DNA from 2 places in the Bacillus sp. D386 genome. Region 2 is predicted to be linked to the other one. Evidence: riboswitches for the same ligand, from Rfam matches in the RefSeq annotation. Region 2 holds a riboswitch; the other holds the start of a gene.

Region 1 (16,932 bases), on a different contig from region 2:
GGGCAATACTGGATAAGGCCTGTGTACGCAGCTCTTCATTAGGGATTTTTTCTGCCTTTGCCTGCCAACTCGCGAGTTCCCGATGAACAACTGGAAATACATTTCTGTATACATTCTTTACTAAGCTGATATCACTAGTGGGTAATTTCATTTGTGTCCCATCTCCTAACCCCTTAAACGATATACCCTATATTGCGCAATCTCGCTTCAATAAAGCTCTTTGCATATAGAAATACATCTTCTCTCTCTGGCTCATTAAATATTTCATGATACAGCTTAGGCCATTCTTTATAATGCTTTTCGGATGCCGGAAAGTAGTTAAACCATTCTCTAACCATAGCCTTGTCCACTATTTTGTCGTCCCCTGCCTGCATAACAAGAACAGGAATATCCGGGAAATCCTCATCAAAATCAAAGGCATCCTTCATAGCTGAAATTAATTCACGATACCATCTGACTGATACACTTGTGATGTAGAGTGAATCGTTCAAATCAAATTCAATAACTTCTGGATTTCTCGTTGCCATTTCAACCGTTAATCCTGAAGGTTTTTTATATGTAGGATAAACAAGATTTAAAACCTTTGACATGGATTCAAGTAATTTTGGAGGATGAATTAATGTTCCAAAGCATGGTGAAGATAGGATAATACCCGCTAAATTATATTCTTTAAGTTGAAGCATGTTAATGATGATGAGTCCTCCCATGCTATGACCCAGCATGAATACAGGCAAACCAAATGTATAAGCCTCGTTCACCCATGAATCAACCTCATCAATATAATCCTCAAATGAATCAATATGCCCTCGATTTGCACGTGAAGTCATTCCCTGACCTGGCAAATCTCCAATAATTACGTGATACCCTTCTGATAGCCATCTTTCAATTAACCATTTATATCTGCCTGAATGCTCCATGGCGCCGTGAACAATCACGATTACACCATAGGCTTTCCCCTCAGCTTCCCACTTTTTCATAGATGAACTCCTCCTGTATGATGTTTAGCTTTATTTTATTTACACTGTACCGCTTTATATGTACACTTTTATTAACTATCTATTTTACAGTAGAAAACGGAGGTTTTGTAATGAAATTATATCAATATATAGATAAAATTCCTTCCATCGATCAAACTGCTTATTTAGCGGATCATGTAGTTATCAGTGGTGATGTCACAATCGGTGAAAATTCAAGTGTTTGGTTTAACACAGTCATTAGAGGTGATGTCGCTCCTGTGATTATCGGTAAAAATGTTAATATTCAAGATAACTCAGTCCTCCATCAAAGTCCCAACAACCCATTAGTACTGGAAGATAATGTAACGATAGGCCATCAAGTCATTCTCCATAGTTGCCATGTGGAGAAAAATGCTTTGATTGGGATGGGCTCCATTATTCTTGACGGAGCTGAAATAGGAGAAGGTGCCTTCATCGGTGCAGGCAGTTTAGTATCTCAAGGTAAAAAAATCCCACCAAACACACTCGCTTTCGGCAGACCTGCTAAAGTAATTCGTGAATTAACAGATGATGATCGTAAAGACATGGCAAGAATAAATAAGGAATACGCAGAAAAAGCACGCTATTATTCAAGTATACAACCTTTAAAAGAGAATAACTAATTATCATTCCTCATTAGGGTATACTCTTTATTGTATACCCATTCCCTTTATTATTTAGCTATAAATGATACACCTTTTTAAAATCAATTTCAGGAGTAGGATTATGAATACTTTCATTTTGATTTTCATGTTATTTAGTATCATTTCAATCATTTTGGTCCTATGGAGTCAATATCAGCCACTATCTATTTTGATTGTTATCTCTTTGATAGGCACTTTCCTGTATACAGGCTGGAAGGTCTATAACTCAAATTACTCCTTTGCTCATCAAATTAATAATATGATTGATAAGTCAGTAAGCTTAACAACTTCTATTACCAAAGATAATCGACCTGCAAAACCTCCTGCCAAAGATAAAGTACTTCTTGATGTGCCGATCGTTAAACAGCTGCCCGAGCTCCCAAGAGGATGTGAAGTAACCAGCCTGGCTATGCTTCTTCAATATTCCGGATTGGATGCTGATAAATTAAAACTTGCCCAGCAAATAAAAAAAAATCCAGCTAAAATAAAAAAAATAAATGGTGAAATCCATTACGGTGATCCTAATGATGGATTTATTGGAGATATGTATTCAACTAATAAACCTGGCCTCGGAGTGTATCATAAGCCTATAAAAAAACTTGCTGAGCATTATATGCCTGGCAAAATAATCGATTTTACCAATGGAGATTTCAACCAAATCAAAAAGTATCTCTCAACCAATCGGCCCGTCTGGGTTATCATAAATACAGCCTATGAAAAACTGGATCCATCCTATTTCCATACTTGGAAAACACCAAATGGGAAAATATCGATTACTTATAAGGAGCATTCTGTCGTAGTAACGGGATATGATCAGCATTATATTTATTTTAACGATCCCTTAACAGGAATTAAAAATAAAAAAGCACCCTCCGCTGATTTTGAAAAAGCGTGGGTGCAAATGGGAAAACAGGCTATAACCTATAAAGATTAATGGATTGGGTCACTTATCATATCCTTTTCAGCTAATGCCTGGAAAGGATATTTTTCTTCGACATATACAGAGTACCATATCATAAATACCAATACAGTCCATAGTTTACGGCTATTATCCGCTTTACCTGTAACATGATTATTGAACAGATTCATAATGACTTGCTTATCCAGCAAATGATCTGTTTGGCTTTCTTTTATTATTGTAATCGCCCATTCATACATTTCATTTTTTAACCAATGACGGATAGGGACTGGAAAACCAAGTTTCTTACGATTTAATACATGGTCAGGAATGATTCCCTCTGCAGCTTTTCTAAGTATATATTTGGTCGTTCCATGAGCAGTTTTTAAATCAGTTGGAATTCCGGATGCCACCTCAAATACTTTTTTATCAAGGAATGGCACTCGAAGCTCAAGAGAATGTGCCATCGTCATCTTATCAGCTTTTACTAATATATCTCCGCGCAGCCATGTATGAATATCAATATACTGCATTCTGCTCACATCATCATATTCGGGTGTTTCTGCGTAGAACGGATGTGTTATCGTAGTATAATCCAGCTTTGATTTATATAATTTGAATAATTGCCCCTTCTCTTCCTCCATAAACATCTTGGCATTTCCAAGATAGCGTTCTTCAATCGGCGTACAGCCGCGCTCTATAAAACTTTTGCCTTTTACCCCTTCAGGCATCATGGCAGCAATTCTTTTTAGCGCTCTTTTCATAAGTACAGGAATTTTATTAAACATGGCTAAGGATTGAGGCTCACGGTAAATATTGTATCCTCCGAATAATTCATCCGCTCCTTCACCTGACAGAACAACCGTTACATGCTTTTGCGCTTCCCTTGCCACGAAATATAAAGGAACACAAGCGGGGTCTGCCAACGGGTCATCCATATGCCACATAATTTTCGGCAGTTCCCTCATATATTCCTGCGGCGATATAATATAGCTGATATTCTCTACCCCAAGCTTGTCAGCTGTTTCTTTAGCTACATCAATTTCACTGAAACCATTCTGTTCAAATCCAACTGAGAATGTTTTAATTCCAGGATGAAATTCTTTAGCTATGGATGCGATGATTGTAGAATCAATTCCACCTGAAAGAAATGAACCAACGGGTACATCACTGCGCATATGCATGCTGATACTGTCATACATCACATCTTGAATTTCTTTAATCCAATCTGGTTCACTGCGCAGAATAGGTTTAAATTCCGCTTTCCAATATTGGCGGATTTCCATAGGTTCTCCAATTTTCTTTGTAAAGCAATGTCCAGGCAATAATTTTTTCACATACTTTGTCATCGTTGCTGGTTCTGGAGTAAATTGAAAGGTAAGATAATGCTGCAGAGACACATGATCCAATTCTTGTTTTTCTATAGCGTGTATAATACTTTTCTTTTCAGAAGCAAAATAGGTCTTATCCCCATCTTCCTTATAAAAAAATGGTTTAATCCCAAATGGATCACGGGCACCAAAAATAGATTTCTCCTGTTTATCCCAAATCACGAACCCAAACATCCCACGAAGCATTTCAACTGCCTTTTCCCCATATTGAACAAATGCCGCCAGGATTACTTCAGTATCTGAATTTGTAGAAAACGCCATGCCTTCCTTTTCCAGCACTACTTTCAATTCCAAGTAGTTGTATATTTCTCCGTTAAAAACAATCCAATAGCGTTCATTTTCATACGTTAAGGGCTGATGTCCACATTCAATATCAATGATGCTTAGTCTTCTGAAACCAAGCTGGATATGTTCATCTATATAATACCCCTCGTCATCCGGCCCTCTATGCGTAATCAAGTCATTCATACTTTTAATTAGTTCTGAATCCTGATTCGCTTGTTGGTGATCATGCATACATCCTACAAATCCACACATTATTATTCACTCACTACCTTTACTTTCGACTGTTTTTCATTTAAAAATATCAAAGAATTAGATTTTAGATATGAGCTAGGGTCCCGACAAAATACGATCCATTATACCCGATTTCATAGTTTCCTAATATTATCATATTTAGACAAAAAAAGAAAGAGGGTTTATCCCTCTTTCTTGAAATGTTTATGCTGTTTATCTTAGATGTTAGCTTCCGTACGCAGTACTTCTACTTTATCAGTTTTCTCCCAAGGAAGATCTAAATCATTACGTCCAAAATGTCCGTAAGCTGCTGTTTGTTTATAAATCGGACGTCTTAAATCAAGCATTTTTATGATTCCTGCAGGGCGCAGATCAAAGTTAGCACGTACTAATTCAATTAATTTTTCCTCTTCAATTTTACCTGTACCGAACGTATCAATGGATATAGATACTGGCTGAGCTACACCAATCGCGTAAGCCAGCTGAACTTCTGCTTTATCTGCAAGACCTGCTGCTACAATATTTTTAGCTACATATCTGGCTGCATAGGCAGCAGAACGGTCTACTTTTGTAGCATCTTTACCAGAGAATGCTCCACCACCGTGACGTGCGTATCCACCATACGTGTCAACAATGATTTTACGGCCAGTCAAGCCTGCATCCCCTTGTGGACCTCCAATAACAAAACGGCCCGTTGGGTTAATAAAATATTTAGTTTGTTCATCAATAAGGTGAGCAGGAACAACCGGTTTAATTACTTGTTCTTTTAAGTCTTTCTTAATTTGATCCAGTGTTGTTTCCGCGTCATGCTGAGTAGAGATTACGATGGTATCAATTCTTACCGGATTTTTATTTTCATCATATTCCACTGTGACTTGTGTTTTTCCATCAGGGCGCAAGTATGGAAGAACTTCTTGTTTACGAACCTCAGCCAGCTTTCTAGATAATTGGTGAGCAAGAGAAATAGGAAGAGGCATTAATTCTTCTGTTTCGTTGCAGGCAAAACCGAACATTAGACCCTGATCTCCCGCCCCAATTGCTTCAATCTCTTCATCTGACATCGTGCCTTCTCTTGATTCCAAAGCTTGGTCTACACCTTGGGCGATATCTGCAGATTGTTCATCAATAGAGGTTAAGACAGCGCATGTTTCTGCATCGAAACCATATTTTGCACGTGTATAACCAATCCCTTTGATTGTGTCACGTACAATTTTTGGAATATCCACATACGTAGAAGTAGTGATTTCTCCCGCTACTAAAACTAATCCAGTGGTAACAGATGTTTCGCAGGCTACCCTTGCATTTGGATCCTTTGCTAATATTTCATCCAAAATGGCATCAGAAACCTGATCGCAAATTTTATCCGGATGACCTTCTGTTACAGATTCTGATGTAAACAAATGTCTCTTATTAGACATGTATATTTCCTCCTTCAGTTTCCCTGTTTATGGCTACTCATTATCTTTAATTATCTCCTGATTATACGAAAAAAGACCCTTCCCCTTTATAAAGAAAAGAGGAAAGGTCTGAGTCTCAGAAATCTGCCTTTCACTCTCATCGTTCAAGGCATTATAACCTTGCATCAAGTTAGCACCTTTGCGTGATTTCCATTAAAAGGAATCAAACTGCAGGTTGCCCCGGCTTCATAGAGCTCGTCTCTCCACCGAGTCTTGATAAGAGTATCCATATCAAATGTATATAATATCTTATCCATCATTTTCTGTCAATAAATAAACAGGAATATATTGTTAAGATAAAACTTTAGCTTCATCCTTTTTCTAAAAGAAGTACAGTCAGAACTTAAAATTCGCATTTCAATTATGATATTGATATAATTAATTTACGAATATTCAAATAAATATACTTTATTATTTATCCATCAATATTGACTAATATTCCTATTCTTTCACCAATGAAAACAATAATAATTATTCTTATATACTATATTAAACCATATTTTTGAAAATTAACACAATTAGTATGGATAAATCGATTAAATGTGTTATACTATTTTCCATATAATATGCTTACCAAAATTCTGGAAAAGGATGATACCTTATGAACAGTGTAGGAGTTTCCAATGAATTGAAACAATTACTTACTCATGATAATATTCACATTCAGCTTTCAGTGCCACAATTAGTTGAAAAAGTATTAACCAGAAAAGAGGGCATCCTCACATCTACTGGAGCGATTAAAGCCGAAACAGGTAAATATACCGGCAGATCTCCAAAGGATAAATATATTGTAGAGGAAGCTGCCACTAAAGATAAAATAGCCTGGGGAAGCGTCAATCAAGCAATATCTGAAGACGCATTCTCTAAATTATATGATAAAGTTATCGATTACCTCGAAAAACGAGATGAATTATTTGTATTTAATGGGTTTGCTGGGGCTGCAACAGACTACCGCCTTCCTATACAAGTAATCAATGAATATGCCTGGCACAATTTATTTGTACATCAGCTGTTTATCCGCCCCACTAAAGAAGAGCTTGAAAATCATTCTCCTGAGTTTACTATTATCTCAGCACCAGGTTTTAAAGCAAACCCTCTCGTGGACGGTACACAATCTGAGACGTTTATCATCATTTCTTTTGAGAAAAAAGTCGTCTTAATTGGAGGCACCGAGTATGCAGGTGAAATGAAAAAATCCATTTTCTCAATCATGAATTACCTGTTGCCTGAGAAAAATGTGTTCTCTATGCATTGTTCAGCAAATGTAGGTTTCGAGGGAGATGTAGCTCTTTTCTTTGGCCTATCCGGCACTGGAAAGACTACTTTATCAGCCGATCCAAATCGCCGCCTTATAGGTGATGACGAACATGGCTGGTCTCCTGATGGTGTATTTAATATTGAAGGCGGCTGTTACGCAAAATGCATCAATCTCACACAGGAAAAAGAGCCTCAAATTTTTAATGCCATACGCTTTGGTTCTGTACTAGAGAATGTGGTTGTAGATGAAGATACGAGAATTGCTGACTATGATAATGGAATGTTAACTGAAAATACCCGGGCAGCTTACCCTATCGAAGCCATGCAGAACATCGTCACACCTAGTATAGCGGGCCATCCCAATACAATCATCTTTTTAACTGCTGATGCTTTTGGTGTTCTGCCTCCAATCAGCAAGTTAACCAAAGAACAGGCAATGTATCATTTTCTAAGCGGTTATACGAGTAAATTGGCAGGAACTGAACTCGGAATCACTTCACCACAGGCTACGTTTTCTACCTGCTTCGGTTCACCATTCTTACCATTGCATCCAACTAAATATGCTGAGATGCTTGGCAAAAATATTGAGGAACATCAAGTTCAGGTATATCTGGTTAATACCGGTTGGACTGGAGGAGAGTATGGGACAGGTAGCCGCATGAAGCTTTCTTATACACGATTGATGATTCAAGCTGCATTGGAAGGAGAACTAGCCAATATCGAAACGGTACAAGACAGAATATTTGGCTTAGCGATTCCTTTACACGTACCTGGAGTACCTGATGAAGTTTTACAGCCGCAGAAAACGTGGAAAGATCCAGAAGCCTATTATGAAAAGGCGAATGAGCTTGCACATAAATTCAGAGAAAATTTCAAGGAATTTAAAAATATCAGTTCTGAAATTGAATCTAAAGGTGGACCAATTACCTTTTAAAGAACTAGCGGTGTCTTAGGAAGCCAAAAAGAAATGGCTTTCCTGAGGCACTATTTTATTTGTCTAAATTTAAAAACAAACCCACCGCCCAATGTAATTCTGGATGAAGGTTTGTTTTCTTTAGTTTCTATTCAATTTAGTTACTGGAATTTAAAGAAATCAACTCATATGTAATGGTTGTGCAGTTATTTTCCCATTCCACTTTTTTTATCCGTGCCGTTCCTCTCGATTCTCCATCCAGAGTTTTTCGGATATCAATCGGAATTTCAATTGGATATAGGCGGTATCCTTCTTTTTTTAGGACGAATAGATTTTCCTCAACCCTTTTTTCATTAGCCTTTGTCACTATAAGAGTATTCAATTCCATTGGCATACCCAATTCTCTCACTCCCCTGCTTCATTTATTTATTTCAATGGTATCATTTGAAGCGGCTTCTTTCATCCATTTCGTTAAATCCGTGACGATTTGCCGATTTATTCTAGGAGGTAGATAATGTGTATAGTCCTTAAGGTACCACACATCGACGCTCTTGCCGAGATCCTGCAGTCTGTTTCTTAATAGATTGGCATGTTCAACCGAAACGTTCTTATCCTTCTCGCCATGAATAATTAGAACATTACATGGTATTTTTTCAATTTCATACAAGGGTGTACGGGCTTTATATTCATCCGGCACCTTGTTTGGCGTACCTCCAATGACCCTTTTCAGCATTCTTCTTAAATCAATTCTCTCTATGTAGGTCAGAACCATATCGGAAACTCCCCCCCACGTGACAAGTGAAGCAGCGTCCTGGCAGTATATAGCTGTCCACAAGGCCATAATCCCGCCTCGAGAAAATCCAAAAATATGGACCTTTTTTGGATTAACCTTGGGATGTTGCTTTAAAAGTTCAAAACCTGCAATAGCATCCCAACGATCTTCTCCTGCAAAATCTTCCTCTCCTTCTCCACCCTGGTTGCCACGATAAAAGGGGGCAAAAACAACAAACCCCTGACTTGCGAATTGAATGATACGCCCTGGACGGACCTTCCCAACATTTTTAATGCCTCCGCGTAAATATAAAAATCCGTCCATTATTTCATCATTTTTTTTTGGCTCAGCTAATAGCCCCTTAACCCTTAACCCATTCGATAAATACGTGACAATATATAGATTTATATCCGGATGTGGCGATGGATATCGACTTCTATCTACGATACTACCTAGCGATGATTTTACTTCATCCATAATCCGGGCTCCTTTACAAAGTTCTATAGGCATTCACACAAATATATACCACACATACAATACGATTAACTACACTTTGGCATACATACTGCCTACTAAGGAGGAAATTCCCTTGAAATATTATCTTAAAACCAGCTTCTTCTGTATGCTGTCCATTCTGCTCATCTTTAGTTTATCGGCCTGTAAAGAAAATAAGTCGACTGAAGAATTGACAAAAGTCAAAGTAGCAGAAGTCACACGCTCTATTTTTTATGCACCTGAATATGTCGCCCTGGCCAAAGGATTTTTTAAGGACGAAGGGCTTGATGTAGACCTGCAGACTGCATGGGGCGGTGATAAGACAATGACTGCTCTACTATCAGGCGGAGCTGATATCGTGCTTGTTGGCTCAGAAACTTCTATTTATGTTCATGGACAAAATTCAAGAGATCCTGTTATTAATTTTGCCCAATTAACTCAAACAGATGGAACTTTTCTTGTATCCAGAGAAAAAATAGAGGAATTTAACTGGAACATGCTAAAGGGCAGTACATTTCTCGGACAGAGGAAAGGCGGTATGCCACAAATGGTTGGAGAGTTTGTACTGAAAAAACACAGCATTGATCCTCAAAAGGATTTGAAATTAATTCAAAATATTGATTTTGCCAATGTCGCCAATGCCTTTGCATCAGGAACAGGTGATTATGTACAGCTATTCGAACCTCAGGCAAGTGTTTTTGAAAAAGAAGGAAAAGGACATATTGTCGCTTCCTTTGGAAAAGAATCCGGCCATGTTCCATACACCACCTTCATGGCAAAGGAAAGCTATATGAAGGAAAATGAAGATATCGTTAAACGTTTTACAAAAGCGATTTATAAAGCACAAAAATGGGTTGAAGAAACAGATTCCGCTGAAGTAGCAAAAGCTATTCTCCCATATTTTGAAGATACAGACGTAGAGATTATTGAAATGGCCATTGACCGTTACAAGTCACAGGAGTCCTTTGCCTTAAATCCAATTCTTGATGAGGAAGAATGGTTAAATCTGCAGGATATCATGAAAGAAGCAGGAGAAATCGATTCCTATATCGATCATAAAACACTCGTAAATACAGAAATCGCTGAAGAAGTTTCAAAATAGGAGCTAAGGAGGCAGGGATTATGCCTTTATTGTCGATAGAGAATGTATCTCATCTCTATTTATCTAAATCGCAAACATCAATTGCTTTAGAGAATATATCAATGAGTATTGAGGAGGGAGAATTCATCTCCTTCCTTGGCCCAAGCGGCTGCGGTAAAACAACCCTTCTATCCATTATATCTGGCCTTTTTAAGCCAACCGAAGGAAGTGTTAAGCTATACGGGAAGGATGTCCTCATCCATCGCCAGGATATTGGATATATGCTGCAGCAGGATTATTTATTTCCCTGGAAGACCATTAAAGAAAATATATTGATAGGATTAAAATTATTAAAGCAGCTCGACCAAAAGCACGAAGAACAAACCATATCACTATTAGAAGAAATCGGCCTGAAGGATGTATTGACTAAATTTCCAAGGGAGCTATCAGGAGGAATGCGCCAACGAGTTGCCCTAGTTAGAACTTTGGCCACTAACCCTACTCTGCTCCTCTTAGATGAACCTTTTTCTGCTTTAGATTTACAAACCAAACTAAAGCTTGAAGATATCGTATCAAGTACATTAAAATCGTTTAAAAAAACGGCTATTTTAGTTACTCACGATATAGGAGAAGCAGTAGCCATGAGTGATCGTGTCTTCCTCCTCTCTCCAAAACCAGGAAAAATTCACAAAGAATTTGATATTCCAAACGAGTTAAAAGGGCTATCCCCATTTAATGCAAGAAATCATCCAGCCTTTTCAGATGTGTTCCAGCTTATATGGAAGGAGATGGAGCAGCTTGACGGATAATAAACTTAAAATTAATACCCTTCACAAGAACTATATCCAACAATTAAAAACCAACCAGCATAAAGTATGGCTGTATCAGGGTGTTATCTTTGTTTTATTTTTTGCTCTTTGGGAAATAGCCAGCCATTTTTACTGGATAGATCCCCTCCTGTTCAGTTCACCTTCCAATGTCGTTGAAATGCTGATTGAAAAAATACAGGATGGCAGTTTGCTCAGCCATCTCGGACTTACCTTGTTCGAAACAGTCATCAGCTTTATTTTAGGCACTCTACTAGGGACACTGCTAGCTGTTGCCTTGTGGTGGTCTCCAATGCTTTCAAAGGTCCTGGATCCCTATTTAGTCATCTTCAATGCTATGCCTAAGGTAGCCCTTGGACCCATTATTATTGTGGCGATGGGCCCTGGATTAATATCCATTATCACCAATGGAATCATTATCTCAGTTATCGTTACGACTATAGTCGTCTACACGAGCTTCAAGGAAATCGATCCCAATTATATAAAGGTAATGGAAACGTTTAATGCTCGCCGCATGCACATCTTCAAGGAAGCTGTCTTGCCGTATTCCTTTCCAGTCATTATATCGACACTAAAGGTTAATGTTGGTTTAGCCTGGGTTGGTGTCATAGTTGGAGAATTTCTTGTTTCTTCACAAGGACTTGGCTATCTAATCATTTATGGATTCCAGGTATTTAATTTCACCCTTGTTTTAATGGCATTACTCGTTATAGCTGTATTTGCAACGATTATGTATAAAATGGTCGAGTTTGTTGAAGCTAAGTTAATCCGCGACCGCTTATCATAAAAATTTTAACCGGCTTATTTTATCCAGACATTTCAAAACAACCTGATCCTTCATAATGAAGCTATATTGGGTGCTCGTTTGAAAATCATGTGGCAGTTCTGACAGTAAAACGGGCCCTTCTGTTTCCAGATAATCTTCTTTCTTCGTAAGGGCAGTAAGCTCGGCATAAAATACTGCTTTAACAAAGGAACCCGCTGGGTCGAGTACTTTATACTCGCCAATTGGAATTAACTGCTTTGCTTCTCCCCCTGTTTCCTCATATACTTCACGTATGGCAGCCTGAACAGGGGTTTCATTGTTTTCCACCTTGCCTCCGGGAAATTCAAGCCCTCTTTTGGAATGGTTGGTAAGAACCCATTTCCCTTTATAGCGGCATATGACGAATACATGACGAGCTTCTTTTTCAAATTGACCTTGTTCATCATGAAAATAGACATTATTTCCATGGATATCCTTAAATATGTCCATCTATCTCTACACTTCTCTCTTAATTGTTTCTTTCAATTATAGCAAAACTGGCTCTTATATAATTTATAAGGAATAAATCAATTAGAAGCTTACTTTTACAACACACTTTCTTAAAAATATAACAAATATAGTCATGAAGGATGGAATCAATAATATTTTCAATATAAGTAGAGTACATTTATAAAGGTTGGGGTAAATAATTACTATATGAATCGTGATCTAAAAATTGAAAGGAGTTCTTAGCAGTGAATTTCATTGATGAACTATACCAATTGTATCGAGATAAACTAACTGGCGATGATGAAGATATTGATATTTTGGCTTTAGCCGTTTTAGAACAGCTTGATCGTAAGGATGTTATGCAATTAATTAATGAACTGGAAGATCGGGAGCTATATAATTTAATGGGGATATACATAATTGATAGCCTTAAAAAGCGATTTGCAAATGATGATGTACAGCCGCCTGTATCAAAATATTTGCACTAAGATAGGATTACATAGCGAAACCTTCTAAAAATAGGAGGTTTTTTTAGTTTTTTAAATAAATTCACAGAGACCCCGAAAAACGATATGGTAAGATATAGGTCATTTCTATGTAACAGCAATGATATAATAGAGGTCATAAAGACTGGGGGAAAGCATATGGGGATGACAGGAATATTTATAATAGGGGCAATTATTATAGTCCTAATAATAGGGGTTACTGCACTTGTCACAACAAAAGCATACGAATACAAGCACACTATTGATCCATTAGATCAAAATCCGCATTTGAGTGGTAAAGAAGAGGTTCGCACATCTGAACCACATGAATAAGCGCAAAAAAGAATCCCCAGATAAAAAGGGGATTCGACTTTGTTTATGCAAATACTTGTTTTAAATCTTCTTTGCTTTGTGTCAGCCAAAATCTCATCAACTTTTTTGCACCTTCAAGGTCATGAAGCTTGGCTTGACCGCATTGTTTTTCGTTAGCCGCAGGAATATCAGTTATCTCAACAGCTTCTTTCATGGTTTTATCAAGCACATCTATGATTTCTTCAACAGTTGGCTCACCGCTGACCACCAAATAAAATCCAGTTTGGCATCCCATGGGTGAAATATCAATGATATCAAAGTGAGAATAACCCTCAGAATATTTCCTGATATTAAACGCCAACAGATGCTCTAAAGTGTGAATCGCATCTGGCTTCATGGCCTGTTTATTTGGCTGGCAGAAACGAATATCAAATTTGTTAACAACTCCATCGCTTCCTACTTTATGAACACCACAATGACGAACATACGGGGCCTTAACAGCATTATGGTCCAAATCAAAACTTTCAACAGATGGCATTATAAAACCTCCTTTTAAACTTATTACTAATTTTACCTTTTCTCCATCAATATTTCATCTCTAAAGTTTGAAGTTTGCCCTTTCAGGCATTATGATATGGTTGTATCTAAACATTCTAATTAAGGAAGTTCATATTATGAAAAAAATATTACTAAAACTAGTCCGTTTTTATCAAGTGGCCATTTCACCTATGAAGCCGCCAAGTTGTAGATTTTATCCAACATGTTCTCAATATGGCCTTGAAGCAATTGAGCGTTTCGGACCAGTAAAGGGGACCTGGCTAACCATAAAACGAATCTCTAAATGCCATCCACTGCATGCCGGCGGGTTTGATCCTGTACCTGAAAAACAAGAAAAAAAAGACTCTTGATTTACAAGAAAAAGCCGTGTATCATACTAGATATGCAAATCGTAATCTTTTCGATTTATATTTTTGCTTAACAAATCGTAATGAATACGATTAACAGGAGGATACTACATTGAAAAAAATATCATTTATATTCGCACTCATACTTGGTGCATCTATTTTTCTTTCCGGATGCAACAGCGATAATAGCACGACTGATACTAAAAATGAAAACCAGCTTTCTATTTATACAACTGTTTATCCATTACAGTATATGGCTGAGCAAATAGGTGGTGAACATGTAAATGTATCTTCTATCTATCCGGCAGGTGTAGATGAACATACATTTGAACCAACACAAAAGGATATTATCAATATCGCAGAGTCTGATTTATTTTATTACGTTGGATACAATTTAGAAGGCTTTGTAAATAACGTGACCAAAACATTGGGAAACGAAAATGTGGAAATGATAGCTATTGGTGAAAAAGTAAATCTTGATACTCATGGACATGAAGAGCACGAACATGAAGATCATGAGCACGAAGACGACGGCCATAATCATGGTACAGTCGATCCGCACTTATGGATAGATCCACTATATGCAAAAGAAATGGCTGAACATATTAAAGACACACTGATTGAGAAAATGCCTGAACAAAAAAGTGCCTTCGAGGAAAATTACGAAACACTGGCTAAAAAGTTCGATGAGTTAAATACAGAATATACAAAGGTATTCAGCGAAGCACCTCATGATGAATTCCTTGTTTCTCATGCTGCGTTTGGATACTGGGAAGAACGTTATGATGTAGATCAAATAAGCGTCTCCGGTATATCTACATCCGAAGAGCCTACTCAAAAATCACTTGAGAAGTTAGTGGATACTGCCAAGGAACATCAACTTAAATATATTTTAGTTGAACAGAATATAAATAGTAAATTAACGGATATTATTAAAAAAGAGGCTAATTTGACTGCATTGCCTATTCATAATCTATCTATCCTGACTCAGGATGATATTGATTCAGAACGCGATTATTTTTCAATCGCGAAGGATAATTTAGACTCACTGCAAAAAGCTTTAAATGATTAATCACGTAAAAGCCCGAATTCTTTTGGATTCGGGCTTTTTTCTTCCTGTATTTACTTTACATATAAGAGGTGAAAAGAAGCATTCTAACAAAAGAAAGGAGAGATTTTTATGCCAAATGGTGTTAAATGCTCTGTGAATTCCTGCCACTTTTGGAAACAAGGGAATAAATGTGCAGCAGAAAAAATTCAAGTAAATATGTATTCAGAGGAACGTGCTTATAAAAGTGGCGATACTGGATGCAAAACCTTTCGCCCAGCTGACTTTTTATAAACGAAAGGCTGTCATAAATGGATATCAATCACATACTCCGAAATTTTAACGAGGATTTACAAAATTCCAATTCCTTAACATTTCCTATATGCGTGGACTCTTTTACGAATTATTGGAGTACCGAATTCGGATCCCTTGATGAATTACCGAAGGAAGTAGACCAGCTTATAGCTAAACGGGGATTGGAATTAGGTTTACTGGAAGAAGAAATAAATCAATAAAGAAAAGCGCCCTGTGACCCAGGCGCTTTTCCCTTAGTAACTTTTCTTTACTAATTCGACAACTTCTTTTTCTGCCACATTTGTTATTGCGGTTATAACTGATAATGGGAGTCCGCGACGCAACAAGATCTCAGCAATCAAGTATTGTTTTTTCGAACGAGCCATTTCTTCCCCGCCTTCTTATGTCTTTTTTTCCATTATACAGGATTTGATAGCCGAATTGAATAAGTCCAACACCCAATATTCAGAATTAACTAAAAAAATTAATTAACTCTCTTCTCACTATTTTGTTTGAAGCATTACGGGGTAACTCCTTACCCATCACTACTTTTTTAGGAATTTTATATCGCGCCAGCCTGGATTCACAAAATTCGATGATCTCTGTCTGTTGTAAATGGCTCGCTGGATGGGGGACTATTACGGCTGCTGGAACGGCTCCCCATTCATCATCGCTAAGACCAATGACTCCCGCTTCTTTTACGAAAGGATGCTCCATCAAAACGGATTCTATTTCAGCCGGATAAATGTTTTCTCCACCAGAAATAATTAAATCAGAGCGTCTATCAATGACAAACAAATACCCTTCCTCGTCGATATAACCGATATCACCTGTATAAAACCAGCCATCCTGGAAAGATTCCGGTGCCCTTCCATGAAGATACCCCGGAGTTACATTTGGGCCTTTTACTGCAATCTCTCCCGGTACACCAACTGCAGCAATCCTTCCATCCACAATAATTTTTATCTCACATGGCAATAATGGCTTACCGGCAGAGCCCAGTTTTCGCGTTGCATCTTCAGGAGCCAGCGTGACGATTTGAGAGCATGTTTCTGTCATACCATATGTTTGAAAGACAGGTGTGTTTTTATCCGTAGCCTTTTTCAACAACGCCATAGGTGCTGAGCCGCCCCCTAACAGCATACAGCGAAATTCCTCAGGGTATGTCCTTTCTCCTAAATCTTCAAGCATTCTTGTCAAAGTATTCGTCACAACCGAGCAAATCGTAATCTTCTCTTTCCAAATAGCTTCATTTGCTTGTACAGGGTCGAATCCTCTTTGCAAAACAGTCTCTATCCCATAAATGACTGATCTTAAAAGGATAGATAAACCACTTATATGGAATAGCGGCATAAAGCAAAGCCATTTATCATCATCGCGCAACCCT
Region 2 (16,932 bases):
AGGGGCAACCCCATATACGCCAGTACCATTGCCAGCCACTGTTCCGGCTACATGGGTACCATGACCATTCCCATCAGCACAGGAGCCATTCACAACCGTGCTGCTTGTTTGAGTGAAATCCTTACATTGTTCAATATTGGATGAAAGACTCGCATGCGTTTTTAACACGCCTGTGTCTAAAACTGCTACTTTAATTCCACTGCCGCCTGATGTAGAAGTAAGAGAGCTATTATTATAGATTGCTTTAATTCCCCATGGCACTCGGGTTGTAGGTGCAGAAGTAGCTTTTTCTATAGCAGTTGCAGCAATTTTAAATTCAGGTACTTTTTCTACTTCGATATTTTTATTTTCCAATAGTTTCTGATATTCTTTTTCAGAAACATCTGTCGTAAATCCTTGGTTGCTGAAGTCTCGGTGTGTCCCCATATTTTTCTTTACTTTTGTTTTTTCTGACTGAGATCCCTGAATCAGAACACGATAGGTTTTCTCTGAGCTGACATCCTTTGCCTTTGCAGTCGACCTATCCTCAGCATTTGTTCCTGAGCCAAAAGATAAAGCCATTGATACACTTAGGACAACTCCAGCAAATATCTTCCTTTTTTTCATCTTTCAGTCTCCTCTCGTTTTTTGAATTTTCTGTGAACTTTTCTTGTTGTATCGTTATTATAGTGGCTATTTTTTTCTTTGAACACGGAACAAATTAACTATTAATTCAGAATTATTATTTTCTATTTTGTCAAATAAAAAAACTTTCCCAAGTTATCAGATTAGTTTTTGTGACAAATTACTATATTTTTTGCGCTTTTTCTTACCTATCGACATTTTTCTATCCTATTTGCGACCTATTTGGCGATTAATACAAACGGGTGTTTGTACCTAGTAGAATTATATTTTCCCAATAAAATTTATGTAAATTTTCAGATAATTTAATAATCCACTAAATTAATTATGCAAAAATGAAAACAAAAAAGAACTGATTGATTGGACAATCAGTCCTTTTGACCCTCTCTAAAATGACACCATTTATACGATTGGCGGCAAAATGGGAGCTTTTCTTTTCATCTATTCTCCTCCTTAACTAGTAGTCTGTATAAATATATTGCAAGGCTTTCTGAAACTTTCCTGATTTCTTATAATAATCTGCCAAAATTTTACTAACACTGCGAATATCATTATAATGAGATTCCCCATTATATAGATAAGGAAGGGTATACTCTTCTAAATAGCTAATCGCTCTTTCTTCTTCCCCCTGAATCATATATAAATAATAATTGGGCAGCATTTGATATATTTTAGACCCGGTTTCTTGAGCTTTCTTCTTTAAGTGATGTAAATACTCTTTCGCCTGTTCCCATTCTCCCAAATAATAAGAGGTTTCTGCCAAAGCATAAAGGCTCACCATAGAAGATTGGGCATTCTCCGCTTCACAATTTACAGCTTTATAATAATAGTCTCTTGCTTCACTCAGCTCTCCTTTTTTCTGCTTTAAATAGCCAATATTATGATAGGCAATCGATAAAGTTGCCGATTCATTTAGGATCTCAGCATTTCTTTTCAAATGTTTATAGCACTCTGCTGCCACCTCATAAATGCCTGTATCGGTATAACTAATGCCGAGAATCACAAGCGTGTGCATAATTCGCTTTATATTATATTGGGCAGTAAAGGCATTTAGTGCCTCGTTAGCATAGAAGATAGCATGCCCATGCTGTTCCATATGACATTTAGCAAGTGCCAAATGATAATAAACATCCGCAGAAACACTCATCCCATCCCTGCTTGCAGAAACTAATTCCTCTAAAACTTCATTGGCCTGTCTGTACTTATTTTGGATGAGCAGACAAATAGCATGATAATAATGAAGCAAATATAGCTCCTGATAATTTAAATTCTTCTTATGTTTATCAAGCCATTTATAGTGTTGAATGGCTTTTTTAGTATCCTTAATAAATAATAAATATCTCATTTTATACAATTCATATAAAAATAAATGTGGTGTATAGGCAATGAAATCTACCAAACTATCTAACTTCCGATCAATCTCTTTTGCCTCTTCAATCTGAAAATAATTGATGCATTCAATCCATTCATCCAGCAATCTTTTCACCGTATTATTTTGTTCATAAACATTCGTTAAGTCTGCTCCTAAACGTTGTAATAATAAATGGATAGTTTGGTCATTTGCTTCCTTCTCATTATGTTCAATCTTACTTAGATGAGGTACAGAACATATGCCTTCGACCAGCTCACTTTGAGTTAATCCCTGCTTAGTCCGATAATATTTAATCAACGAACCTACTTTCATGCACCCACCCTCTTTTATGCGTTTCCAATATTATACATTTTAAAATCAAGTTCTAACATACATCCTGAAACCTATTTTTATAATTTTCGTTCCCCTCATTTCATCATTTACCGACATTCAGTCTGATATTATAGCGGATTTTAGTCAGTAAAAATAAAAACCTGGCTATATGCCAGGTTCATTAAATATTTCTTAGCCACATTCATTCTTTTTCAGCATGGTTCGCCGTTTGCGTAATCTTATCCCTTTAATTCTAACTTGTTCTAAATCATTCGGAAGGATATTACGATACTCACGAAATAATTGTCTCCATTTCAAGGTATAAGCACTCCCTTCCTAAAATTTATTTTGAAAGCAAAAAATCCACCTTGTCTATTGGCAAGGTGGATTGCTGATTATCTCCAGTTTTTCACTTCAGCTTCTGTTTTTCTCACGTGTTCCATTATTTCCTGAATACGAACCCGTTTATTTTCCCAGCATTTTGGACTTAGATCAACCGGATATTTTTCCGGATTAAGGAACCGTTTATATTCATCCCAAAGCAAGTCCAGGTTATCCTTTGCAAATTGTTGAATAACCGTCAAGTCTGGTGTTTTATACACTAATTGCCCATCCACAAAGATGTTTTCATGCAGTGGTACTGCATCAAAATTTGTTACTTCCTTGCTAATGAAGGTATGTACAGGATGGAACATAGTCAATATTTTCTCAGAAGCAGGATTTTCATATTCGAGTGTAATATAATCCCCTTCCGATTTATTTGTTTCCTTATTAATAATCCGATACACATTCTTCATGCCAGGAGTAGTCACTTTTTCAGGATTTGCACTGATTTTGATTGTATCAACCATATCGCCGTTTTCATCTTCAATGCTGACCATTTTATATACAGCTCCTAAAGCTGGCTGGTCATAGGCCGTGATCAGTTTGGTTCCGACACCCCACATATCAATTTTGGCGCCCTGTGCTTTCAGGTTCAGGATTGTTGCTTCATCTAAATCATTGGAAGCCGTAATTAATGTATCTGTGAAGCCTGCTTCATCAAGCATTTTGCGTGCTTTCTTAGACAAGTAAGCTAAATCCCCACTATCCAAACGAATGGCTTTAAAATTAATTTTATCGCCCATTTCCTTCGCTACTCGTATGGCAGTTGGCACACCTGATTTTAATGTATCAAAGGTGTCAACAAGGAAGGTGCAATCATAATGTGATTCTGCATATTTTCGGAAGGCTGTATATTCATCCCGATAAGCCTGAACAAGCGCGTGCGCATGAGTTCCTACTACCGGAATGCCGAATTTCTTGCCAGCTCTGACATTACTGCTTGCCTGAAAACCGCCGATATAAGCGGCTCTTGTTCCCCAAATTGCCGCTTCCGTTTCCTGTGCTCTCCTTGTACCGAATTCAAACAGGGATTCACCACCAGTTACTACACTCAGACGTGATGCTTTTGTTGCAATAAGAGTTTGGTAATTAATAATATTCAATATTGCTGTTTCAACCAGCTGAGCTTCTGCAAGCGGAGCCTCAATTCGCATTAAAGGCTCATTTTCGAAAACGAGCTCGCCTTCTTTCATGCTTCTGATGGTGCCTGTAAAACGCAGTTCTTTTAAATATTCAAGGAATACTTCGTCATACTTAAGCTCTTCCCTTAAATATTGAATATCACTCTCTGTAAATTTTAAGTCTTTAATATATGTAATCACCCGTTCAAGTCCGGCAAATATGGCATAACCGTTCTTAAATGGGTTGCGCCTGAAATACACATCAAATACCGCTTTTTTATTATGAATCCCATCTTTAAAATAGGTTTCCATCATATTAATTTGGTATAGGTCTGTATGCAAAGCAAAGCTGTCGTCCGGATAATGTGTCATCAAACTTCCTCCTTCAATTACAAAACACTGGCTCCCAGCGTATTTTCAAAATGGGATAAGGCCCACTCATGACCTGCTTCATTAAAGCTCGCCACTCCATTTTTATGTATTACTATTTTAAACCCTTTATTATAGGCATCCACTGCTGTATGCAAAATACAGATATCTGTACAAACTCCTACTAAATGTAATTCCGTGATTCCGCGTTCACGCAATTTAATTTCCAAATCAGTACCAGCAAAGGCAGAGTATCGTGTTTTATCAATCCATAGCAGGTTCTCTTGTCCAATATTAGTATTATACACATTTTGAAGATTTCCAAATAATAAACGACCTTCGGTACCACGTATATTATGCGGTGGGAATAATTTACTTTCAGGGTGAAATGGATCATTCTCATCGTGTACATCAATAGCAAATACAACAAAATCTTTGTCCTCAATGAATCTTTTTGTTAAAGAAACAATGTACTCTTCAATTTCCTTTCCAGGTTTACCGCATGTTAATTTGCCAGCATCTGCTATAAAGTCATTTGTATAATCTATATTGATTAAAGCTTTCATCTCTCCACTCCCCTATCCATTTTCCATCAAATCCGCTTATCGTACGTATAGAATATCAAATTGTATTACAAAATGCCTACTTTGATTTTAAAGAAAGTCAACCACCAATAAAATAAACAGCGCTTTTTGATACGAACACAGTGGTTATTAAAATCGTATCAATCCTTTAAATCTTTAAAGTCGACCCTAAATCCATATCGCCATACAAGAATAGCTGTGATCAGCAAGACTCCCCCATATCCATATAAACCATACTCAACCTTGCTTATAAGAAAGTGAAAACCTGCAAATACGCCAAGAATGAAAAGCAGGAAAACGGTCTTAATCCCCTCATTCTCCTGTGTTGCAGAAGTTGGTTTAGAAAATGGCAATATAATTGTATATGTCCTGAACGACAGGACTGCCATTATAAATAACGTAAAGAGACCAATCAATAGATCCCAAAAGATAGCACTTCCATATATAAGAATAAATAGAAAGCTATATGCCAAATAGATGGGAAGAACATACTTGGCCATAACCGCATTCCATGTACCTATAAAGATAGACTTAGCACTCTGTAATGGAGAGGCCCTGTATATCCATGCTCCTTTATATGAATCGGTATATCGGAGTGCAATAGCAATAGTTGGAATCATAAGCGCACTGAAATAAATTGTATAATAACCGCTGCCATTTTGAATACCTTTCCATCCATTTTCCCCGAATTGATTGAGTAGTGTAATAAACGGAAAAATAATAACCATTCCAATAGATGGATATACCTTCAGTTTAAACGCCTGTTCGTTTTTCATGAGGTTTTTTGCGAAATGATAAAAGACTCGTTCTTCTTTATTTCGTAATAGGAACATTGAAAAATGACTGCGTTTCTTTTTCGATAAGGCTCCTGTATGATTAGTTAACTTTTGTAAATACTGCTCAAAGTTTTGAACATTTTTAATATAAATAATGACAGAAACAAGCGGTACAATTACAGCCAAGCTGATTAAGAGAATATATTGCCATGCAAAATTCCCATTTAGTTTTACCTCAAAGGGAGCGGCATACCAAATAGGCGCAAGAATATAGCTCCACCAAGTTGGTGTAAATTCTACTTGCCTATCTACAAGGTCAAATATCCTTACCGTTAGTTGATAGCCAACAATCATTAAAATAGACAAGGAGATTTGTACATAACTGATAAAATCCTTTAATTTCTCTCCATCAAAATACTTTAAAATAACCAAGTAGATTAAAGCAGTAAGCAAGACTATCCATATATCAATCAATATAATGACCAGCAAAAATAACAGACTAAAGCCAATTCCTTGAGTAACAATAGCAGCAATGAACGCAGGCGCAATAAAAATAAGGGTTATTGTGCCAAGGTAAATAATAATATGTATCAGCTTTGCCACCGAGACCGTTCTCCCATCAACCGGTCTAGACAATAAAATAGACTGATCCCGTATATCAAGCATCACATGGGAAAAATCAGATATTAAAGATGTAATGATAAAAAACATAAATACCGCAAACAACATACTCATTTGGAAAAAATAATTTTCACCCATAATAATAAAAGGAATCAGTATTAGACCCATAAGCGCATAAACCCATAAGGATTTTAAAAATTGATTTGAATCCTTACCTGTATTTCCAGACCCATCATTCATCAAAGTTGGAACTCTTCTGGCATCCATTGTAAGCTTAACCTGAAGAATTCTTCTCATAACCGGATAATCAATTCCCATCCACTGAAAGAGCTTTTGTCCTCTATCCAACACACGCAAACTCATAAATTTTTTCATCTATTAATCCTCTTTAACAACAGATACAATATCTTCGGCAATTGAACGATGCTGTGTAAAACCAGTTAATTGGTTAAAAATTTCTTCAAGAGTTCCTTCCTTGCCAACATCCTGTAATTCTGCAAAGCTTCCATCTGCAACAATCCTGCCTTCATGCAGTAAAATAATTCGATTGCTAATTTTCTCGACGACATCCATGATATGTGAGGAATAAAAAATAGTTTTTCCCTCGCTTGCCAGCAGTCCAAGCAATTCTTTAATGACCATAACGCTATTCGCGTCGAGACCGCTTAAAGGTTCATCTAAAAATAAAATATCCGGATTATGAAGAAGGCTTGAAATTAATAGAACCTTTTGCTTCATCCCTTTTGAATAACTATTTATTCGTGAATCATACATTTCTTCAATATTTAATAGCCTCATTAGTTTAAAAGCCTTTTGGTCAGCCTGCTCATAAGATAAGCCATAAAGCTCACCTATAAAAGTCAAATATTCACGTGCAGTCAATACATCATATAAATCTGCCAATTCAGGCACATAGCCAATTCTATTTTTATAGGTAATCCTATCCTCAGAAAGCTCTTTATCAAAGACCTTCACTGAGCCTGTATAGTCTGTAAGGAGTCCGAGCAATATTTTAACTGTGGTAGTTTTCCCCGCCCCATTGGGACCTATATAGCCAATAATTTGTCCCTTGTTTACATCAAGATTAATTCCTCGAAGTACTTCTTTCGATCCATAATGCATTTGAAGATTGCTAATAGAAATCACCAGTTCAGCCATTTTCATTCTCCCCAAAGACCCATTTTGGTATAGTATATCAAAACGGGTCGTTAATTTGCATAATTTTCTAATTTATCCTTTTTAGGTATTACTTCTGGAATCCTTCATGATGCACCTAAATGCCTGTAAAGTTCAAATTTCTAATAACCTAAACCGATAATGATTCAAAAGCTTGAATAAGATCATCAATCAAATCATTCGCATGCTCTATCCCAACAGAATAGCGCAGCAAACAATTACAGACTCCATTTTGTGTACGCACTTCCTCAGGGATATCCGCATGTGTTTGTGTAGCAGGGTACGTCATTAAACTTTCTACTCCACCCAGACTTTCAGCAAAAGATATGATGCGAAGGCTTTTTAAAAATGGATTGATCCATTCCTCTGATTTCAGCCGGAACGATATCATCCCCCCTTTACCAGGATAAAGGACATCTGTCACTTCTTCTCTTTCTCTTAAAAATCGGCTGATTATCTTAGCATTTTCCTCATGCTGCCTCATCCTTAGGCTCAATGTTTTCATTCCCCTCATCACAAGCCAGGAGTCAAATGGCGGCAGTACAGCGCCTGTTGCATTTTGATATTCTTCTAGGCGCGCACCAACCTCTTTACTCTTTGAGACAATTAATCCAGCCAATACATCATTATGTCCTGCTAAATATTTGGTGGCACTGTGGACAACGATATCTGCTCCCTGCTCAATCGGTCTTTGCAAAATGGGTGTATAAAACGTATTATCCACAAGGAGCAGTAGATTGTTAGATTGGGTCAGTTGAGCAATTTCTTTAATATCCATTTCCTGCATAAGCGGATTTGTCGGTGTTTCTATAAAAAAGGCCTTCGTATTTTCCGTAATGGATTCAGCGAAATCTTCATATGTATGGCAATAGTTAAACTTGATGCCATACGTCTTCCATATTTGCTCAAATAACCGATATGTCCCTCCATACAGATCGGCAGAGACGGCTATTTCATCACCTGGAGAAAATAAACATAGCAATGAGTGAATGGCAGCCATACCTGAACTAAAGGCAAATCCCTGTTTACCACCCTCTAGCTCGGCAATTGCTTCCTCTAATAATTTTCTGGTTGGGTTTCCTGTTCTTATGTAATCAAACCCTGTTGATTCCCCTATTCCGTTATGGCGATAGGCTGTGGAAAAATAAACTGGCGGATTAACAGTACCTGTTTGTGTTTCACTTCGATTGCCTATTTGAGCTAAGAGTGTTTCGATTTTAACTGTTGTCATATGTATGACCCCTCTCTCTTTATTAATCCCCGAAATACAGTTACTCTGATTTACCTTCATCCGGCTCTAATTTGCCATCAAAGTTACGAATTACTTACATCCACTCATTTTCCCAGTGAATAAAACTATGCTTAAAAACGAAAAAAGTCTTCAAGAAGAAGACTTTTCATTAGAGTGAGTCCCTTCTTATCGGCCAGGAATGATTGTTCCTGCAGGAATTAGCACCTTTCCATATTGGCGGTTGCTGAGACTTCACAGGGCCTGTCCCTCCATCTCTCTTGATAAGATTTTTCAGAATATTTATTTAACTATAAATTTACAGTCCTACTGCTAAAAAAGCAAGTTATTTCTGCCTTTATTGTCCAACTTTTTAACAAAGGTATATAATAAATCTATACATAAAAAGGAGTGATTCGGAACCATGAAAGCCAATGGCCAGGAAATTTTCCAGTACATAAAAGACCTTGTATCCATTCCAAGTCCGAGCGGCTATACAACGGAAGTAATTGATCATGTAGCACAGTTTTTACAATCTCAAGGAATACCTGCAGTAAAAACAAATAAAGGTGCCCTATTGGCAACAATCAAGGGACAGGATGATTCAAAGCACCGTTTTCTAACAGCCCATGTAGATACATTAGGTGCTATGGTGAAAGAAATCAAACCAAGCGGGCGTTTAAAATTATCGATGATCGGCGGATTTCGTTGGAATTCTGTTGAAGGCGAATATTGTAAAATCCATACAGCTGAAGGTAAAACGTTTACAGGGACGATTCTTTTAAATCAAACTTCTGTCCATGTTTATCAGAAAATGGGAGATATTAAACGCGAGGATGCAACGATTGAAGTTCGAATTGATGCTGTGACAAAAAGCAAGACGGATACAGAAGGTCTAGGTATTTCTGTAGGTGATTTTGTTTCCTTCGAGCCCCGTGTTGAACTGACAGACAATGGATTTATTAAATCCCGTCATTTAGATGATAAAGCGAGTGTCGGCATACTGATGTATATCATTAAACAGTTAAAAGAAGAAGGCATCACTCTCCCCTATACGACCCACTTCTTAATTTCAAATAATGAAGAAATAGGCTATGGCGGAAACTCCAACATTCCTGCTGAAACTGTTGAATACCTGGCTGTAGATATGGGAGCAATTGGAGAAGGACAATCTACGGATGAATACAGTGTTTCCATTTGTGCAAAAGATTCTAGCGGACCCTATCATTATGGCCTGCGTCAGCATTTAGTCGAATTGGCAAAGCAACACAAGATTGATTACCGTGTAGATATATATCCTTTTTACGGATCTGATGCTTCTGCTGCCATCCGTGCCGGCTATGATATCATACACGGATTAATTGGACCCGGCATTGATGCTTCACATGCTTTTGAAAGAACCCATATCAGCTCTATTGAACATACTGCCCAGTTAATCTGGAATTACTTACAATCAGAATTAGCCTAATTTCATACTAAACGTTAACCCATCACCATTTAAGTGATGGGTTTTTATTATAATAACCGTTTGATTTTTCCATAAGCAGCCTTGGCTTCAGCATATCCTTGATTGTACAGCTTTTTCAGCTTTTTAGGGTTACGCTCAACACGGCTGACATCTGATTTCACTAATGGACGAATAATGACGACAAGTCCCTTTTCTTCTTGTTCCTCCAAATAGCGGATCGTGTCATTGTAAACGATATGCCGTTTGCGAAGAGCCTTTAGCAGCCCTTGATAGTTCTTATATTTTCTTTTTCCAAGCCAATCAAGCGACGATGCTTTCATATAGCCTTTATTCCCAGTAAGCACAACGATATTTTTCGTATTCCCGTCTGCTTGAGATTTTTGTATCGGTATTGGATCGGCAACACCGCCATCCAGCAGCATTCTTCCATCATAAGAGATTTCCGGAGCAAAAAAAGGAATCGAACTGGATGCGCGCAGAATCGTTGTAATATCTTTTATTAGGTGCTCTTTTCTATAGTATACAGGTTCGCCTGTTACGCAATCTGTAACACCCACGACAAACTGTTCCTTTGCTTCACAAAAAGCCTTTATATCAAATGGGACCAGTTCATTTGGAATTTTATCAAAAATAAAGTCCATTCCAAATAATTCACGTTTCTTCAGAAAACGTTTATAGGATAGGTATTCCGGGTGTGAGACATAATCGATATTCGCCGCATAATTACGGTCTATTTGCCGTGCAATATAAGAAGAGCCATTACATGCACCAGCTGAAACACCAATTGTATATGGCACATATATATCCTGTTCCATCAAATACCTCAGAACTCCAGCTGTATATAGCCCTCTCATTCCGCCACCCTCTAGAACCAGGCCTGTATTATGCATAACAAGTAAACTCCTTCCCCAGAGAATCCTTATTATTTTGCCATGACCCTTCTTAAATAATTACACGTTTTAAAACTATTTCAGGGAATTTTTTACTATCCTATTGACAGTTTTAGTGTATTAACTGTATAGTACACATATCGAGTGTATGAACTACATAGTACACACACTAATAATTGGTTAAAAAGCCATAGGAGATGAATTAATGAACATCATCTTTAATAACCGGGATCCTGTATATTTACAAGTTGTCCGTTACTTCAAAGAACAAATAGCGACCGGTCGGCTTGCAAGCGGAGAGGAGATTCCTTCTCGACGTGAGCTTGCCAATCTTCTAAAAATAAACCCCAATACTGCTCAAAAAGCGTATAAGGAAATGGAGGAACAGGGATTGATTCACACAGAAAGAAATTTCCCAAGCCGGGTCACAACCGACAAGGTCATATTGTCAAGCGTTCGTCAGGAACTCATTGTTGAAGCCGTTGATACCTTTGTTCAGGCAATTAAACCGATTCAATTACCAGTAGATGAACTGTTGAGTATTGTCAAAGAAAAATATAATGCGGAACAAGAGTAAGGAGGGGATTTCATGTTAGAAGTAAAAAATGTAACGAAAAAATTTGGAAGAAAAAACGTATTGGATGATGTATCATTCACAGCCAACAAAGGGGAAATCACGTGTTTAATCGGTATAAACGGTGTAGGTAAAACAACGATTATGAAATCCATCATGGGCCTTACTCCTATTGATGGTGGAGAAATTCTTATAAACGGAACTAAAAGAACGAAGGATACGTATGAGAAAATCACATTTATTCCAGATACGTTCACGATGCTTTCGAACTTCACCATTATGCAGGCAATGGATTTTATGAATGATTTTTATGAGAGTTGGAACCAAGATCGCGCCGATGAATTATTGAGCTTTTTCAAATTGGATGAAAACATACGGATTTCAACATTATCTAAAGGAAATACCGCGAAAGTGAATTTGTTATTGGGATTGGCTCTGGATGTTGATTATGTTCTTATGGATGAACCATTCTCCGGTATCGATATTTTCAGCCGTGAACAAATAGCAGATGTCTTTACAAGCCACCTGATTGAAGACCGCGGTGTTATCATCACAACCCATGAAATCAACGATATTGAGCACCTCATTGATAAAGTTGTTTTGTTAAATGACGGAGTCGTTTATAAAGAATTTAATGCAGAAGAAGTTCGAAATAACGAAGGTAAGTCTGTCGTAGATGTAATGAGAGAGGTGTATAGAGGATGAATCGCTTTTTTAAGCTTGTGAATATGGAGTTAAATCGATTTACAAAAATTTTATTTGGATTGATTATTGCTGTTTTTATTATACAAGTTGCCGGGTTAATCATTGAAGCTAACATCTACATGAGTGACGCTAATAAATCATTAACGAATGGTGTCCCTATAGAAGTCTTTATTGAAGAATTTGGTTATTATGGCATGGACAATTATGTGAATTCTATTTGGTTTAATGGTCCGATTGCCTTATGTGCAGGTGCCATCTTCTTATATATCTTTCTAATTTGGTACCGTGACTGGTCAGGTAAAGGATCCTTTATCTATCGTTTATTAATGATTCCTACATCAAGAATGAATATTTATTTTTCGAAATTAACAGCTATAATGCTACTTGTACTCTCACTAGTATCTATCCAATTGATACTCCTTCTAATTGAATCAAAAATTTTGAAATGGTTTATATCAGCGGATTATTTACATGAGGTATCGATTGGCAGCTTAATCAAGGGATCTCAATTTATTACGGTTATTCTCCCATCTACCTTCACAGAATTCGTTTTATATTATGGTGCAGGATTTATTGCTTTGAGCATCCTATTCACGGCCATATTGCTTGAGCGCAGCTTTAAATGGAAAGGAATCATTCTTGCCATCCTATACTGTGTAGGTGTTATAGCTGTATTATCAGCACCTATTATATTAATCGAATTATTAGAAATAGGTAATTACATTTATACATCTGAGCAAATCATCATTGTAAGCGTTACAGCCAGTATTTTAGGCATTATCTCCATTTTATTAAGCCGCTATTTATTAAATAAGAAAATAACTGTGTAAGGAGAGGAAACATATGAAAAAATATCGAAATTCTATTCTGATCCTGCTTGTTGCTGTGCTATCCATATCAGTATTTTATATAAATCAGGCCTTTTCTTCCTCCACCCTCCCTGATTTTTACGTCAAACAAATAAATGGAGATGCTAAAATCTTAGACACCTTATCATTGGAAGCAGATTATCAAGTAGGTGGATTCACAGAAACGTTTAATGTAACGAAAGAGGGGGCCACTTATCGATCTGAATTACCTTTTTTTGAGCAGGTGGACTACGGGGAAAAATATTTAGAAACAGCGGAATTGAAAGATTTAGCAAATCAGTATTCTTCCTTTATGAGAGGAAAAATTTATAGTAACCAGTTGTACAATGACACAAATCAAGTCATTTTTGTCGACTCCAAGTATGATTTTTCTACCAGACATGGAATGCATAATTTCAGTTTAAAAATTGATCAGCTCAATAAGAAAACAGAGGATACAACCTCTTTTGAAGTAAACCTGCCCAATCAGGAATATTCATCTTTTATTGAAATCCTTGATGTCCAAATCTCCACGAATGAATTATTTGTCATGACACGCAGTAATTCGAAAGATGGGACAGAAATACTTCAGGAATATACGATTAACCTTAAAAAGGAAAAACTAATTGACGATAATTCGATTTTGACAACTGAACAATCAACGGATCAGCAAGATATTTATATAACCAGTTTAACAGATACTAACCCGACGCAAGCTCGTACTCATTTTACATTTCAGATAGATAAGACTATCCATACAGATGAAAACAGTCAAACTGTTAGCCGTGACTTATATGTGTACAACTATAAAACAAAGAAATTAGATAGGTTGACCCTTCCGAGTGATTTAACGAAACAGCTATTACAAGAAGATGGTTCTAGTTTTAATATAGCTTATGATCAAACTTCATTATATGTTTCCGCTATTAAAGATGAGAACGGAAAGAAAATAGTCGCTATGGTTACGTATGATTTTGAGAAACAAAAAATCACAAAGGATCATAAAATCCAAGTGAACTCAGAAATGTTTGATCACAATATAAATGTATATCACAACAAAATGATTCTCACTTATAGAGGGGAAAAAAACAAACCTTATATAAGCATCTTTAATTTCGAAGACGGAAAATCCATTTTCGAAGGAACGATTGAGACAAAAAGCAACGATCAAAAGATAGACTATATGGATCTATATTTATATCAGATTATTGGTCTATAATGTAAAAATTGTTTTGTTAACTTCAAAAAGGGAATACAATAACCAAATGATGATTTGGAGGAATTTCCCATGTACTATGTTTATTTTGAAACGGAGCCAAGGCTTTTGCATGAAGGTACTAAATACAACGTGGAGGTTCCGACCAGAGAGTTGCAGGATCAAATAGCCAATGAACTTGAGAAATATGGAGAGGTTTTCAATATACAAAAACTCGATGCTCCTGTGGATCAATTCCCGGTGCTGACAAAAGAAACCTATAAACGCAATATTTAAAAACGGAAAGGTGAATGGCTCGAGAGCCATTCACCTTTTCCACACCATGTGGAGATGCAATTTTATCAATCTGTTTTACGTGCGTGTTCAAATGGGAGAATGACATATTCACATGTACCGACTATATCATCTTCATCTATGTAGCCCAATCCATTACGGCTATCCCTGCTGTTCAACCGATTATCTCCCATCACAAAATAATGATCATTAGGAACTTTCAATGGATCAAAGTCACCTGTTTTATTCATTTTCAGTAAATCAACTTCTCCTTGTTCATCAGGCAGATATGGCTCATCTTTTTGCTTGCCGTTTATATAAAGCGAGTCATTCTTATATTCAACCTTTTCTCCAGGTAACCCTATAATCCGCTTTATATAGTATTTATCTTTTCCATCATCTCGAATGACTACTATATCCTGACGATCAACTGAACCACTATACGCCGCTAACTTATTGACCAAGACTTTTTCATTATTATAAAGTGTTGGTTCCATTGAGGCTCCTTCAACTATAAAAAAGGAAATGATAAATGTTTTTACAAGATAAGCTAAGACGATTGCAAATGCGATAGAGATAATCCAACTTCCTACTTCAGTTTTAAATAACTTCCTCAATCGCAGTCTCCTTCTTTCAAGCATGATTCCTCTAGTTGTTTCTACATATGATTCTTATATTTTATACCCATATAATATGCTAAGATACCTACAAACGATATTACATTTTCATTACGATTAATTTACATCTAGTAAGGGAATACAATAACATCCATTTTTCATTCACGTGAGGAGTGAAACTCCAGTATGTTGTACTTATCGAAAAATCATGATCCAAATAAAAATGAAATTCTCTTATCTAGATGGCTTCCCTCAAACCAAACTCCAGCAAGTCTGGTAAAAGAGACGTTTTCATTGCTTAATGAAAAATTAAATAAGTTTTCCCCTCTTTCCATGCCTAATCGGAAGCCACTAAGGGATTTAAAATATGCATTTCCCCGTCTCTTATTGACAACAAGCAGACAGCCTGAGCTAAAAAATCCAGCTGATTTCACAATCTTGAACGGTCACCCTTTTCCAGCATGGAAAAAGAAATTAGATGAAGAGTATCAGCATTTAAATCAAAAGATCCAGGAACAGATCAATGTAACCGACTATGGTGCTGTTGGTGATGGGATAACAGACAATACTAAAGCGTTTGAGGCTGCTCTTGGTAAAGGTAAGCGAATGGTTTATATTCCGGAAGGTGTTTTTATTGTTAAGGGACTAAAGCTCCCCTCCTACACATGTCTGATAGGAGAAGGTAAAGATAAAACGGTTCTTAAATTAGCCAATGAAACACCAAAGAAAGCTATTCTTATTACAAACTCTAGTCCAATCCGTGGTAATCATCATATTCTCGTACAGGGGATGACACTTGACTGGAATGTAGAAAGGCTTCCACAGAGCGATCGAACTAGTTCCGGTAATAACCGTTCGAGCTGTTTAACATATGCTCATGTTACTTATGGATGGGTGAAGGATGTTGTAGCCCGTAATGCAGGTTTACACTGTTTTGATGTTTCAGCTGCCTACTATACATATTTGGGCGATGGCACACGTTCGAGATGGCCGAGCCAATATATATGGTTAGATCATCTTTCTGGCTATGGATTTGGAGATGATGGAATAACAACACATCATAGCAGCCATATTCTGATTACAAACAGCCATATGTGTGATCCAAGCGGCAGAGCTCACATGAAGGGATTCTCCAATTCAAATGGGTTTGAGGTAGATGACGGATCTGACGATGTTTGGCTGATTAATAATTCTTCAACCAGGTGCTTTGGAGGGGTTGAAATAAAGGCGCATGGTACTGCATCAGCTGCTTCCAATGTTCATATTATCGGACATATATCTATCCATGATAATCGTTCCTATAACTTTCGGCACATAGGCCACCATCTCGAATCAGAGCCACAGTCTAAATCTGCCTTTAATATAACAGCGACGAATATCGTTGCAATTGCACCCATTTTCACAGATCTTTATGAAGGCTCGACTCCAAGGTGTCTAGTCGTATCAGCCTATCAAAATGTGGTTATTAACCATTTCACTCTGCTCGGAGATTCGAATTATGATTATCAAAGGAATCCAATGGTTTCCATTCAATATAAATCTCGTCATATCACACTGGCAAATATAACAATAGAAAATTTCCAAACTGCGGGTACGGATATAAAAATAGTTGGCGGCAGGCAGCATACCGATGACATTCGTTTAAGTACTATTTCCATAAAAAACTCAGCTCCAACTGCCATCGATATTGGTAAAGGTGTAGCAAAAGCAACTATATCAAATGTACAGGCTGAATCAAAGATTGGAGATATCGCAATTAAAAATGCCAACCATAAAG

What was found. A riboswitch is a leader RNA that binds a small molecule or an ion and turns the genes downstream of it on or off. The one in region 2 is predicted to bind S-adenosylmethionine.
Region 1: linked by a shared signal. The riboswitch ahead of metK (methionine adenosyltransferase) and the one ahead of FHY45_RS15740 (methionine biosynthesis PLP-dependent protein) in region 2 are both predicted to bind S-adenosylmethionine.

The regions. Positions count from the first base shown of each region.
Region 1 is NZ_VEMV01000007.1:19,516-36,447, reverse strand. Features, by position in the region: gene FHY45_RS18935 (tetraprenyl-beta-curcumene synthase family protein) at 1-151, opposite strand, end outside; gene FHY45_RS18930 (alpha/beta hydrolase) at 174-977, opposite strand; gene FHY45_RS18925 (gamma carbonic anhydrase) at 1,088-1,618, shown strand; gene FHY45_RS18920 (C39 family peptidase) at 1,722-2,573, shown strand; gene asnB (asparagine synthase (glutamine-hydrolyzing)) at 2,570-4,465, opposite strand; gene metK (methionine adenosyltransferase) at 4,663-5,862, opposite strand; SAM riboswitch class I at 5,996-6,124, opposite strand; gene pckA (phosphoenolpyruvate carboxykinase (ATP)) at 6,503-8,092, shown strand; gene FHY45_RS18900 (DUF2584 domain-containing protein) at 8,229-8,471, opposite strand; gene FHY45_RS18895 (alpha/beta hydrolase family protein) at 8,490-9,320, opposite strand; gene FHY45_RS18890 (ABC transporter substrate-binding protein) at 9,433-10,440, shown strand; gene FHY45_RS18885 (ABC transporter ATP-binding protein) at 10,461-11,228, shown strand; gene FHY45_RS18880 (ABC transporter permease) at 11,218-12,033, shown strand; gene ytkD (RNA deprotection pyrophosphohydrolase) at 12,028-12,501, opposite strand; gene FHY45_RS18870 (DUF6154 family protein) at 12,747-12,989, shown strand; gene ytzI (YtzI protein) at 13,146-13,319, shown strand; gene FHY45_RS18860 (S-ribosylhomocysteine lyase) at 13,363-13,836, opposite strand; gene yidD (membrane protein insertion efficiency factor YidD) at 13,973-14,206, shown strand; gene FHY45_RS18850 (metal ABC transporter solute-binding protein, Zn/Mn family) at 14,316-15,275, shown strand; gene FHY45_RS18845 (DUF1540 domain-containing protein) at 15,384-15,545, shown strand; gene FHY45_RS18840 (hypothetical protein) at 15,563-15,766, shown strand; gene FHY45_RS21040 (hypothetical protein) at 15,800-15,931, opposite strand; gene FHY45_RS18835 (o-succinylbenzoate--CoA ligase) at 16,017-16,932, opposite strand, start outside.
Region 2 is NZ_VEMV01000005.1:156,784-173,715, forward strand. Features, by position in the region: gene FHY45_RS15710 (S8 family peptidase) at 1-606, opposite strand, end outside; gene FHY45_RS15715 (helix-turn-helix domain-containing protein) at 1,079-2,305, opposite strand; gene FHY45_RS21020 (hypothetical protein) at 2,498-2,623, opposite strand; gene FHY45_RS15720 (nicotinate phosphoribosyltransferase) at 2,701-4,182, opposite strand; gene FHY45_RS15725 (cysteine hydrolase family protein) at 4,200-4,745, opposite strand; gene FHY45_RS15730 (ABC-2 family transporter permease) at 4,904-6,535, opposite strand; gene FHY45_RS15735 (ABC transporter ATP-binding protein) at 6,539-7,324, opposite strand; gene FHY45_RS15740 (methionine biosynthesis PLP-dependent protein) at 7,467-8,567, opposite strand; SAM riboswitch class I at 8,751-8,855, opposite strand; gene FHY45_RS15745 (M42 family metallopeptidase) at 8,989-10,032, shown strand; gene FHY45_RS15750 (patatin-like phospholipase family protein) at 10,080-10,922, opposite strand; gene FHY45_RS15755 (GntR family transcriptional regulator) at 11,128-11,499, shown strand; gene FHY45_RS15760 (ABC transporter ATP-binding protein) at 11,512-12,201, shown strand; gene FHY45_RS15765 (hypothetical protein) at 12,198-13,031, shown strand; gene FHY45_RS15770 (hypothetical protein) at 13,045-14,268, shown strand; gene FHY45_RS15775 (hypothetical protein) at 14,338-14,541, shown strand; gene lepB (signal peptidase I) at 14,607-15,179, opposite strand; gene FHY45_RS15785 (glycosyl hydrolase family 28-related protein) at 15,342-16,932, shown strand, end outside.